2 linked regions of the Labilibaculum antarcticum genome follow. The protein of the gene in region 2 interacts with the protein of the main gene of each other region in a pairwise test. Links are inferred from orthologs where the notes say so. Each region holds a gene or a part of one and is shown on either strand. Other genes may lie near its edges.

Region 1 (6,392 bases), 870 kb from region 2 along the record:
TATCGTAATCAGCACCTCTAAAATAATGATAATCATCACTGGAAGGGTCATTTTGAGCCAAAACATATGCTGGCGAACCAGTTCCCAGATTTGTTGAAATACTAATTGCCTGAATGTATTCTTGATAATAGCTCAGCTCATCATTCGAACTTAAACCATCCAATCCAACATCCTGATATCTTCTAGAGTTGGTATTGTTATCAAAAGCATTAACCAAAGACTGAACCAATGGAACTCGTCCCCATTTTGTACTATCTACCAAAGTCACCACCTCGTCAGTTGGTAATCCATTCTCAAATGATTTACGCGAATCTCTCAATATATCTTCCGAAACATTACCAAGGTTAAAATACAAATCTCCCCCTTTATGATCTGGATCATATACAAATGGATCCATCATCCAAAACTCCACATAAGCAATATTTGCAGCTTCAAAATCGTTGGTTTCAATTTTTCTCATCACACCACCCCATCTCGATTCAGGAACTTTCAAACTACCATCTGAATTCATACCTTGAGAAATACCAGCTTGTCCATCGACATCAAAATTATAAGGCCCTTTTTCTTCAGGGTAATATGCCATATTCAATACCGAAATATTAGTAGGAACTCCAGAGGCTCTCTCCTTATTCGGCCAAATTTCTTCTTCAAATATCTCTCTAACAAAATGATTCGATTGCTGTTCTTTATCAGACTTAATGTGTCCGGGTGTAGCAGAACTATTTCTTAAGAATAGTGGGTCAATTACGTACCAAGCTAATTTCGCACGGTTGAAACCATATGCCAAATCATTATTCAAATTTCCTTCTGGAAACAAAAGATCATTATTTTGTGGGGTACTGGCCAAAACCCAAGAGCTCAAACTCTTCATATCAATAGAAGTTTCTGTTCCCTCAAAATCGTCGATATAAGCTGTTCCTGAACTTCCAATTGCTTTGTTGTGTCCTGGCACCAATTGCGCAAATTCACCTTCAACCGCAATTGACGAAGGCTCTTTGGTCTCGATAAATGGAATTTTATCCACCATCCGAGTCAAAAATTGGGACTCGGTTCTATAACTACCATTCAAACCCCAAATAGTATTTGAAATTGGTTCATCTCCAATATTCACTTTCTGAGTAAGTGGCTGTTCTGAAAGGTGCATCATTGTAGCACCCAAATTAAAATCATCATTAAACTGATAATCCATTTGAACACCCATTAAGGTTTTAGTTTGAATATTAAATAAAGAATTATTTTCTGATGAAATAGAAATTGGAGTACTGGATTCCAATAGACTTTGATTAATGATTTTGACCCTTCCTAATGTATAATCAACAGTATAATCAATATTCTCAACTAATTCCCGACCACCTGCTTTAACACTTACCGAACCCGGTTCCACATTTAAAGCATTCAAAGAAATCTCTGAGCTCGTGGATGATTTATAACTACCCTTTAAACTATATTTGTTTTTTTCTGCAATTTGCTGTGCATCATTTTGTGTTAAGCTATAAAGTTCCTCAAACACATATTTATCAGCAATTGCATCATTACCAATCTTAGCTCTTAAATAGCTACCAAAAGGTTCAATTTCAGGAAATATAATTCTTCCGTTCGTTGAATAAATTGTAATTCCATCGATAAAATCAAACATACCATCTGCACCTGGATCCAATTGTGAATTCAGATTATCAACATTTAATACTTCAAGTAGAATTTTATTTTTAATATCACCTTCCTGTAAATAATTTACAGCAGTTCCTGCATTATCATTTTGATACAATACATTCAAAATAAAATCCTCGGGATTAACTTGATATGCGCCAATGTTGTAAATATTCTTCATCATCAACTTCCAAGTTGGCATTTGCGGACTCAGATTGGTTCCTTTCAGTAATTTCATGATGAGAGTTTGCGGAGCACTAACTCCATCGCTGGTAAATTCACCGACTCTAAACACTTGACCTCTGTATATATATTCAAACGAAACAGCTAAAACTTCATCAGCATTTAATGCCTGATTTAAGGAAATATACCCCAATTTTTCGTTCACGGAATATTCTGATTCAGATAGTTTGCGGGCATTTTCAACTTTCTCGTAATCAGTTCCACTCACAAAACCAGGAGCTAATGGTGATAAGGTACTCGTAACCTGATTAATGTCTCTAATACCTGAATAAGCAGTATTCATTTGTTGATACAGATCATTCAATTCATTATTTGGCAAAGTTCCCGTTCCTGTTTGAGAAAATAGAGACGAGTTAGATATATTCGACGCATCTTCACCCAAATCAAAATAAGCAACAAGGTTACGAGAATCCTGAAAATTAGAGGATTTATTAGTCACCCAAACTTCAACTTTATTGATTGAAACTGCTGAGTTAACTACCGGAAGGTTTTGAAGAGATTGATCGTAATGATCGTAAAAATATTTTGAAAGAAAGAAATGTCGATTGGCCTCATATTTATCTACCGAAATCTCAAATTCATTTTCTTGAGCTCCATTCTCCATCTCGACAACACTGGTTTCTCCTTTTTGTTGTGAGAAAACAGAGGTAACAGATAGCTTACCAAATTGCAATTGGGCCTTTACTCCAAACAAGTTTTGTCCACCAGTGATCAGTGTATTCGAGATTGGCATTGAAACATTACCTGCTTCAATTTTCTTAATAATTTCATCTTCATCTCCAGAATACTCCAATCTCATTTGATTTTCAAAATCAAAAGTTGCTTCAGTATTGTAATTCACATCCATCTTCAACTTCTCTCCAACAGTACCAGTTACATTCATTTGAATTTTTTCATCAAAATCGAAACTGGTTGTTTTTCGAAGATTTACAGGAAGGGTTGGATTTTCGACTTTGGTTGTATTGATACCAAAAGTTAGTTCTGCTGAACCTTGAGGTTTTATAGAGATAGTATTGCTTCCAAAGATTTTATCGACAAATTGCCCCCCTAATTTTAAATCAGGCACTAATTCGTCTCCTCCTAAAGATCCATCATCTCGGCTTCGTTCCATCCAATAATCACGAAGAGATTTCTCGGCTTCATATTCTTTATACTCTTGGGCAGTCATACTAATAGGACGACGATAATCAACATCACCAATCCTAGTCACCAATATGTAATTCCCACTAACAGGATCGTATTTAATTGAGGTTATAATATTTTGTGGATCCTTTAGATATAAAGGGGATTGTTTTTGAGAACCAAACTCTTGATTATCGTTTACATCATCAAATGGATAACGTAGCGAATTGTCTTTTGCATCTGGATTATCTTTGTGAAACGGTGATTTCAAATTAACTACGTCCCCCGACTTTCTGTTCGTCTGTTTGGTAGTATCCTGTTGTTGAATTATTTGAAGTTCTAATTCCGAATTTAAGTTGCGGGTATTCATACTGTAATTACTTCCAAAAGCACTACAGATCAACATTATTATTAGGGTCAGAGTATATTTAATCAGTTTCTTCAATGGTTGATGATTACCTTAGGTTAGTAAAGCAATTACGTTCTTCTATTATAATTGTTTCAAGGCCAGCTTAATTAAATCTTCTACACTTGCATCAAGATTTGCTGTAAATATTTTATCAATAACTTTAGTTACTGAATTCTTTGCAAAACCCAACATCACTAAAGCAGATAACGCTTCAGCCTTAGTAGTATTGTTCTGAGGTAAAGAAAAGTCAGAGATATCCGTATCTTTTCCCAGTTTATCTTTTAACTCGATAATAATTCTTTGAGCAGACTTAGCTCCAATTCCTTTAACTCCCTGCAAGGTTTTTACATCGCTTGAAATTATAGCAGTTTGTATTTCGGAAGGTGTTAAAGATGAAAGCATCATTCGCGCTGTATTTGCACCTACTCCTGATACCGAAATTAAATGGCGAAAAACACCTCTTTCATTAGCATCGAAAAATCCGAAAAACAAATGAGCATCCTCTCGAACAACCTGATGCAAATACAACTGTGCCTCCTTCTGTCCAGACAGTTTCGAATATGTATTCAATGAAATATTTAAAAAATAACCGATTCCGCTAGTTTCAACAACTACCGAAGTCGGTGTAAGATCATCAATAACTCCCTTTATATACTCAAACATAAAATATGAATTGAATTTTTCTGTTTAGACCCTTAAAATATGTAAAAATATGCAAATTTTACAATCAATACTTCGCTTTTAACAAAAAAAGAAAGAGCGATTCAAATTTAACCGCTCTTTTATTTTTTTTGTTAAAAATAAATTACGAATTTCTTGAAGATTCTGATAATTTCATCGGATTCTTACTGATTTCTGCAAAATTCTCCCGACTTCTAAAAACATCAATTGCCAGATACAAAGCTTGCTGAAAAGATTTTTCAGATGCTACATTTGTTCCTGCAATAGAATAAGCCGTTCCGTGAGCAGGTGATGTACGAACCTTGGATAATCCTGCTGTAAAATTCACTCCAGAATCAAAAGACAATGCTTTAAATGGAGCCAGACCCTGATCATGATACATTGCTAAAATAGCATCAAATTTTGTATAATCTGAAGAGCCGAAAAAGCCATCGGCCGGATAAGGTCCTAAGGCAATAATTCCTTTCTCTCGAACTTCCTCCAAAGCAGGAATTATTATATCAATCTCCTCTGTTCCAATTAAACCTTCATCGCCAGCATGTGGATTAAGACTTAACACAGCAATTCGTGGTTTTCTAATTCCAAAATCCTTTTGTAAAGAGCTATTTAAAATATTCAGTTTACTAATGATATTTTCTTTTGAGACAACCTCCGGCACCTTCGAGATAGGAACATGACCGGCAACAACGCCAACTCTAAGTTTATCACTAATCAAAAGCATTAATGATTTACCTGAATTCAATCTATTTTCCAAATATTCAGTATGTCCAGGGAAATGAAAATCTTTAGACTGAATATTCTTCTTATTTATTGGTGCTGTAACCAATACATCAATTAATCCCTTTTCTAGATCAGCAACAGCAGCTTCTAAAGCTTTAAAAGAAGATTCACCAGCACTAGGAGTTGATTTACCTAACTCAACTTTAATATTTTCGTCAATGCAGTTAATAATATTTGTTCGATTCGGATGCGCATCCGAAGCATCCATAATATTATTTAAACTAAAAGTTTCTATATTTAGAGCCTTCCTGTGATAAGCGGCTACTTTAGGAGAACCATAAATAATTGGAGTGCAAAGCTCATACATCCTATCATCTAGTAAGGCTTTAATAATAACCTCGTAGCCTATTCCGTTAATATCGCCATGAGTGATTCCAACTCTTATCTTAGTGTTTTTCATCTGTTATCTATTTATATCAGTGGACTGATATCATTTTCCAAAGTCTTTTTCAGCAATATTTGCCGAATAGAAAAAAATGATCAGTTATATAATTACTTCTTAAAATCACCTCCTGAAATAATGCAATTCAAAGAGTGACTAAGAAATATATTTGCAAGACATTGTGCCTCAATTATAAAAATTCATTACAAAAATAGAAAGATTCAATAAAAGAGCATCATCTTTTCGATTATTCCTAGGAGCGATATTGTTTAATAAATTCAAATAGCAAACGAACACCTACACCAGTGCCACCTTTCCCTCGATAATTATCCATTGGACTAACAAATGCGGGTCCGGCAATATCGAGATGAACCCAAGGATAATTCGTGAAATGTTCCAAAAATTTCCCGGCAGTAATTGCTCCGCCATCTCGTCCTCCAATATTCTTTAAATCCGCAATGTCCGATTTAATCAACTCGTCAAACTCTTCCCAAAAAGGAAATTCAACAAGTCTTTCGTACACTTTTTCACCCGATTCCTTTAATTGAATCATCTTCTTATTACTCTCTTTGTTCCCCATTGCAACAACGCCATACTTTCCTATAGCTGCTGCTGCTGCCCCTGTTAAAGTTGCCAAATCGACAACAAATTCAGGCTTATACTTATCGGCATAACTTAGAGCGTCCGCCAGCAACATTCTTCCTTCAGCATCGGTATTTAAAACTTCAACTGTTTTTCCATTATACATTTCGACAACATCGCCAGGAACATAAGCATTTCCACCTGGGCGATTGTCTGTTGCAGGAATCAATCCAATAACATGAATTGGTAATTTAGCTTTTGCGATTGCATAAATAGCTCCGGCCACCGATGCTGCTCCACCCATGTCTGACTTCATTAAATCCATACTATCTTTAGTAGGCTTAAGACTCAATCCTCCTGTGTCGTACACAACACCTTTCCCAACAAAAATAATTGGTTGCACATTAACAGCATCTTCCGATTTCCATTCTAAAATTGAGAAGGTTGGCTCATCGATACTACCTTTGTTTACTGCTAAAAGGCCTCCCATTTTTAAGCTCTCAATCTTTCTTTTCCCAAAAACGTCTACTGAAAAGCCTGCCTGAA
Region 2 (6,437 bases):
TTAATTCAACGCAAATCAAAAGAAGTCCTACGCTCATTCCTGCTCGTAAAGGAATCGACATTACATCGAAAGGCTTTTGCTTAAGAGCAGCAAAAGAGGTACGACTGTTTGCATAGGTATTTATCCTGATTCCAAACCAGGCTACACCATACGATCCTAATATCCCCAGTACAGTCCAAAGAAGAATAAGCATGGTTTTCGGAATGGAAACATGTGCCAAACCAATAAAATAGTAGGAAATAGCAGTACCAATTATAAGAAAGAGAATAATTAGAAATTTACCTTGTTGCAACAGGTATATTTTGCAGGTTTCGTAAATAATATTGGAAACTTTTGCCATTGAATGATGCACTGGCAGTTTTTTAATTCTCTTAAACTGAATCATTCCGAATAACAGACCCAGAACAATAACTATAATGCCATAAAATAACAAGTCCCAACCATTAATGCCACCCAGTCCGTCAAAAACACTCTGTCTTAAATCCGGAACAACTAAGTCTGCTTCACTGGCAAAACTTGCGAAAGGAGTGAGAAATACCCCGAACACTAGTAGTAATAATGCTTTTTTCATAGGATAGAAATTAATTTAATTAGGTGAATTCCTCATTAAATTATGCATTATCGTAAAGTGAAACAAGACTTTAAATGATTAAAATTTTTAAAAGTAAACTTTATTGTATTTTGATTGTATGCTTATTTTCTTATTTTTAACCTGTGAAGATTAGTTCCTTAGGTAGGTGAGTAGTTTTTTCGTGATTAATTTAATTGCGAACTTTTAGCGTATTGGTACTAGAGGAGTAAGTGTTGCTGTATTCTTTTAATTTGTGAATAGCAACAGATCCGTTAAAGGGGTAACCATCGCCCAGAATATTAAATTTACTTTCGCAAACAGGACATTCTACAAAAACACCATCAAGTTCGACATGTTCTTCAGAATCTTTATCATTCGTACAACTTGCGTCAAATACGTCAAATTCATAAGTGCCGGTTCGAACTACAATAAATCCATGCCCATTATATCCAACAGATGCTCCTATTTCATCGAAATACAGTGCGTTCCCCGGGGAATTTAACTCACTGTAAAAATCAAGATATATAGTTCCCTTAACATAGGTATATGGGATTATTTCATCCACATTAGTATCCTTACTGCACGAACAAAAAGTAATGTTTATCAGGAGGAAAAGGAAAAAATATTGTAAATTTAATTTATTGTGACTCATCATAGTTTATTTAACGCTTTAAATAATGTAATTGTTGCATGTATTTGGTGTAAAACGAAACAAAATTAAGCTTTTAAATCAATTTCAGGAGTGTTTTTTTAACCAATATCTAAACCTCCAAATGCATTCGAATCACTTTTTGACACCTTGTTGGGCAATGAAATATCTAAATCTCACGTTAACTTATTGAAGATCTAAGTCCGGAGTGATAGGAATCAATTATAGAGGGCGTAAAATTATAAAAATTAAAAGCCGAGGCTCACTCAAAGAAAAAGGATATTGTGTTTTCGGACTTTAGTCAATAATTAAGAGATGATGAACTGATTGAGGCGGAAAAGGAAGAGTTTAGAAGAAAATGATTTGCGACAGGCAATTATTTGCAAGTAATTTTGGACAGGAAGTGCAATTAACGCAAAAAAAGCCTACTTTTATTAGTTCCTGTTAATCTGAGCAGGAAAGGGTGTTTTTACATGAAATTTGTATCTTTACATCCGGAAGAGTTTCGAATTATCGAAATTCTTTTTGTTTTTTAGATCGTTCTCGATCAAATAGATTAGAAATTATAAGAATTAAAATAGGAGGGATTATGTCTGGTTATGCGTATGTTACAGCCGAAGGACTAAAAAAATTAAGAGCAGAAGTCGAACAACTGGAACGGATTGAACGTCCAAGTATTTCCAGACAAATCGGTGAAGCAATCGACAAAGGTGATTTGTCGGAAAATGCTGAATACGATGCTGCCAAAGAAGCACAAGGTTTATTGGAGGCTAAAATTTCACGATTACGAGGGATTCTTGCTAATAGTCGAATAATTGATGAGACTAAAATTGATACCTCTAAAGTGCAGATGATGAATAAGGTTACCATTAAGAATCAAAAGAATGGTGCTGTAATGACTTATACTTTGGTATCGGAAACTGAAGCTGATTTTAAGCAAGGAAAATTATCAATTAACACTCCAATAGCTAAAGGCTTAATGGGTAAGCTTGTTGGTGATGTTGTTGAAATTCAGGTTCCTAATGGGTTAATTCCATTCGAAATTGTTGATATTTCATTGTAATTTCAGGAGTATAAAATTAGAAAACATGAATAAATGGCTTCAATTTTCACAAAAATAATAAATAGCGAAATTCCTTGCCACAAAATAGCTGAAGATGATAATTATTTTGCCTTTTTGGATATAAGTCCTTTGGCATTAGGTCATACTTTAGTGATTCCAAAGCAGGAGGTCGATTATATTTTTGATTTGGACGATGATGTTTTAAGTGGATTACATCTTTTCGCTAAGCGTGTGGCTAAGGCCATCGAGAAGACAATTGTGTGCAAGCGAATTGGTATTGCTGTCATTGGCATAGAGGTTCCTCATACTCACATTCATTTGGTGCCATTGAATAATATTGGCGATTTAAATTTTGCGAATCCAAAAGTAGAGGTAACGACTGAGCAATTGGCCGAAATAGCAACTAATATTAGAGGAAATTTTAAATAGAATATTTTTATTCCAAAAGATATGAAAGCCACTTAAATAAGTGGCTTTTTTTATTGAGAAATCTTATGCCATTTTAGAGGCTAATCGGTTTTACTTAACTCGGTCTGGATTCTTTTTTACAAAATCAGCCCATGATTTTGGTTTGCTTTTGGTGGCAATTGCATTTCCTTGAAAAAAATGACACATCGCAATTGCAATTGCATCCGTCTCATCCATATTTTGAGGAAATTCTTTCAGATTAAAGAAACGCTGAAGAATGGTTGCCAATTGTTCTTTCGAGGCTAATCCAGTGCCGGAAATCGCAAGTTTAATTTTTTTAGGTGCATATTCAAAAATAGGAATGTTTCGATGCAAAGCGGCTGATATTGCTACGCCTTGCGCTCGTCCTAATTTCAGCATCGACTGAACATTTTTGCCGAAAAACTGCGATTCAATGGCTAGTTCATCAGGTTTGTATTCATCGATTACCTGCAGAGTACGTTGAAAAATTTTCTGGAGTTTAATGTAGGGATCCGTAATTTTTTTGAGATCTAAGACACCCGAAACCAAGATTTGTGGTTTTTTGTCTACAATTCTGATTAGTCCGTAGCCCATTAAGTTGGTGCCAGGATCGATTCCCATAATTATTCTGTCGTTACTCAATTGAATTGGATTTTTTAATAAATTTTTGCAATACGATTCCTAAAATAATAAGAACCAGACCTGCAAGAGTACTAAGATAGATAGATTCTCCGATTATAAGATGTACGAATAGCAGGGAAATAAAGGGGCTCAAAAAAACCAGATTACTTATTTTATCCGTCGAACTTGTAATTTTTAATGCTTTTAACCAGAAAACATAGGCAATTCCACATTCTACGATTCCAATATATATTGCAGCCAATATACTTTTGTTATCAGGCATTCTAAAGTCTGAAAACAGCAATATGGATATCAGAATATATAAAAACCCGAATACAAAGTTAAGAAATAGCTTTTGCTTTTCTTCCCTGGCATCGCGAACATTGAATAGCCAAAAAAGAGCCCAGAACAACGAGCTGGACAGAGCTAATACAACACCATATGTATTTGGAGTTTCAATAGATGTAAAGGAACCTTTGTTTGCGATAATCAGTACACCCGAAAAACTAACCAATATGCACAAGAGACTCTTCCATCCAATCTTTTGTTTTAACAGTGGAATAGAGAGTAGAACCAAAGTTATTGGCCAGATATAGTTCAAACTCAATGCAAATTGTGCCGGTAGTATCGAATAGGCTTTTAAAAGCACTAAATAATAAAGAAATGGATTTAAAAATCCCAATCCTGCTGATCGGATATAATCCATTTTATTCCCGGTAAAAGCCTTTTGTAGTTGAGAAGTAAACAAAAGCAAACTTCCCAAAAAAAGCATTGCAACTCCTGATGAGATCAGCAGAAGGTGAAGAAAATTCATCCCATTTAATGCAATCTTAAATGCAGTAGCCACTGTCGACCAGCAAAGAATTGCGGATAGGGCGAAAATGTATGCTTTCTTTTGAGTATTCAATTTTTATGAGTTAAGCTTCTTCTAATAAGGTTGAAAAAGTCATTACGTCAGTTTTGTATTTTGCTTGAAAAACAGCCTTTGTTCTTGGCTCGAAACTGCAGAGGTATTTTGTGAACAGATCTTTGTTTTTAAACAGAAGCTGAAGGGAATACGTCAATCCATCATCTTCGGTTGCAACCATTACTTTGCAAAAATAACTGGACGAGAAAGTTCCGGTTTCTTTTAGTAAAGGAATAAATTTTGCTTTCATCCATTCACAAAAATCTTTCTCCATCGAATTTTCGATCAAATAGCTGGTATTGTAAATAATCATTGCTTGTTTCTTTAGTTTTAGAAAAGGTATTTAAATTTTACTTTCTTAGCTCACTTAGTTTTTTACGGGCTTCAATAGAGTAAATGCTATCGGGATATTCAGTCACCAGAATTTTGTAATTCTCCATCGCCTGTTCGGCCTTGTTTCCTTTTTCGAATAATTCACCTTGTGTGAATAAAGCCTTTGCAGCCAATATTTCGTAAGGATGTTCTTCAATAATTTTGGACAATGAAAGAATTGCCTGCTCGGTTTTATTCGCCTCACTGTAAATTTTAAATTTCAAGAAATAAACTTCATCTGTAAGTGAATGTCCTGGATGGTTTTTAAGCAATTCATCCAATTTAAGAATCGCTAACGAATCCTTTCTTTGATACACTAGAAATTCTGCTTCAGCAAAAGTTCTCATTGCCGTGTAACTTGTGTCTAGGGTAGAATTGTCACTTATTAATTGAGACAGATAAATTGCATCGTTAGCAATTAATTTTGATGTGCTGCCTTTTAGCGCATCAAGTTGAGCTTTTGCCCATTTTAATTCGCCCATAAAGTAGGATACTTTGGCTTTCCTAAATTTGGCTTCGAAGCCGATAGAATTGTTTTTTTCTGATTTTTCTATTTGTGAATACAATAAAATTGCATCCCATTTTTCGTCTGCAAATAGCTTTATATCTGCTAGCTCAAGTTTTAGTTTCGACTTGTTTTGTGGATTTATTCCCGAGCTTCCTAATGCTTTTTCTAAAAGCTCAATTGATTTTGCTGAATTATTCAATTCAAAAGAATTGATGTGAGCGTATTGAATTATCGCATTGCTGGTTACAACTGGGTTATTCTCTTCAGCAAAGAATTTTTGATATTGTTCTGAAAGTTCTATCCATTCCAATTTGGAGGCCGGCTTATGTTTTTGGAGCATCAAATATTGAGTTTCCAAGTCTCCCATACGGGCATTTATATAATTAGGCGATGCCGATCCTTTATTTATAACTAGTTGATAGCATTTAAGAGCTGTTTCGAAATCATCATTAGTACTTGATGCAATAGCCAATGAGAGCAATCGAAATCCATCCTCTTTGCCAATTAAATCTATTGATCTTGCCTGAGTGAATGCTGCGTTGAATTGCTTTTTCTGCATAAAATACCATTGCAACAATTCCTTGAATTGTAAATTTTCGGTTTCTGTTTGTATTTTATGTAATAATTGATTCTTTAGAATGGGATCTAAACTTGAATTGATATCTTGAAAGAGAGCAGACTGCAAATGATTTTGCACCAATTTTAATTGTGTTGGATCAATGGTGAGTGCTAATAAATATTCCGATACCATCTTTTCAAAATCTCTCTGTGATAGAAAAATATTTGCCATTTCCAGGTGGAAGAGATGCTCTTGATTAATCAGTACTCGACCCTTTTCGTAAGTTTTAATCGCAAAATCATATTCTCGTTTGCTCATGAAAGCATTTGCGATGTTGGTAATTTCACTTTTAACAGGAATTAGTTGATCTAAGACGTTATTGTACTCGTCCAAACTTTTTTCACTTTCTCCTGCGGTTTTGTAAACATATCCCAGATCAATCAAAAAACTTCTGTCGTCAGGATTTTTCTTTATTTCCTTTTTAATCGCTTTTTCTGCTTCCTGAAAATTTTCCAGCTGAATTAAACAGTCAATATAGTAGTTGAAGTAGGTTCTTGAGCGCGTAATCTTATGTAGATTATAGAATAGTGAAGATGCTGGTCTATATTCTTTATCACGAAAGTAGTTAAAAGCCAACTGACTGTCAGTTTGGATACTTTGTTGGGAATAGGCATATTCAGACCCTAAGAAGGATATCAGAATAAGTATGCTTACGATAATTTTTTTCAAAATAGGCAGTTTAAAAATGAGACTCCACT

Evidence for each region.
Region 1: the proteins of ruvC (region 2) and ruvA interact in binary tests that used the Escherichia coli proteins (3 or more experiments, as listed by UniProt). The link is inferred for Labilibaculum antarcticum from one-to-one orthologs.

The regions. Positions count from the first base shown.
Region 1 is NZ_AP018042.1:2,616,411-2,622,802, reverse strand. Bases 2,294-5,201 are described here. They hold ruvA (Holliday junction branch migration protein RuvA), read right to left. Parts: upstream 4,085-5,201; coding sequence 3,503-4,084; downstream 2,294-3,502. Other genes in these bases: pdxA (4-hydroxythreonine-4-phosphate dehydrogenase PdxA), read right to left, coding at 4,227-5,201; sov (T9SS outer membrane translocon Sov/SprA), read right to left, coding at 2,294-3,418. Outside these bases: more of sov, read right to left, coding at 1-2,293; more of pdxA, read right to left, coding at 5,202-5,282; ALGA_RS10335 (leucyl aminopeptidase family protein), read right to left, coding at 5,518-6,392. UniProt on the Escherichia coli protein: The RuvA-RuvB-RuvC complex processes Holliday junction (HJ) DNA during genetic recombination and DNA repair.
Region 2 is NZ_AP018042.1:1,747,200-1,753,636, reverse strand. What follows is about bases 1,579-4,531. They hold ruvC (crossover junction endodeoxyribonuclease RuvC), read right to left. Parts: upstream 3,355-4,531; coding sequence 2,803-3,354; downstream 1,579-2,802. Other genes in these bases: ALGA_RS06795 (DUF4286 family protein), read right to left, coding at 4,251-4,531; ALGA_RS06800 (DMT family transporter), read right to left, coding at 3,347-4,240; ALGA_RS06810 (HIT family protein), read left to right, coding at 2,317-2,712; greA (transcription elongation factor GreA), read left to right, coding at 1,810-2,283. Outside these bases: ALGA_RS06825 (sodium-translocating pyrophosphatase), read right to left, coding at 1-571; ALGA_RS06820 (hypothetical protein), read right to left, coding at 762-1,223; more of ALGA_RS06795, read right to left, coding at 4,532-4,553; ALGA_RS06790 (tetratricopeptide repeat protein), read right to left, coding at 4,591-6,408.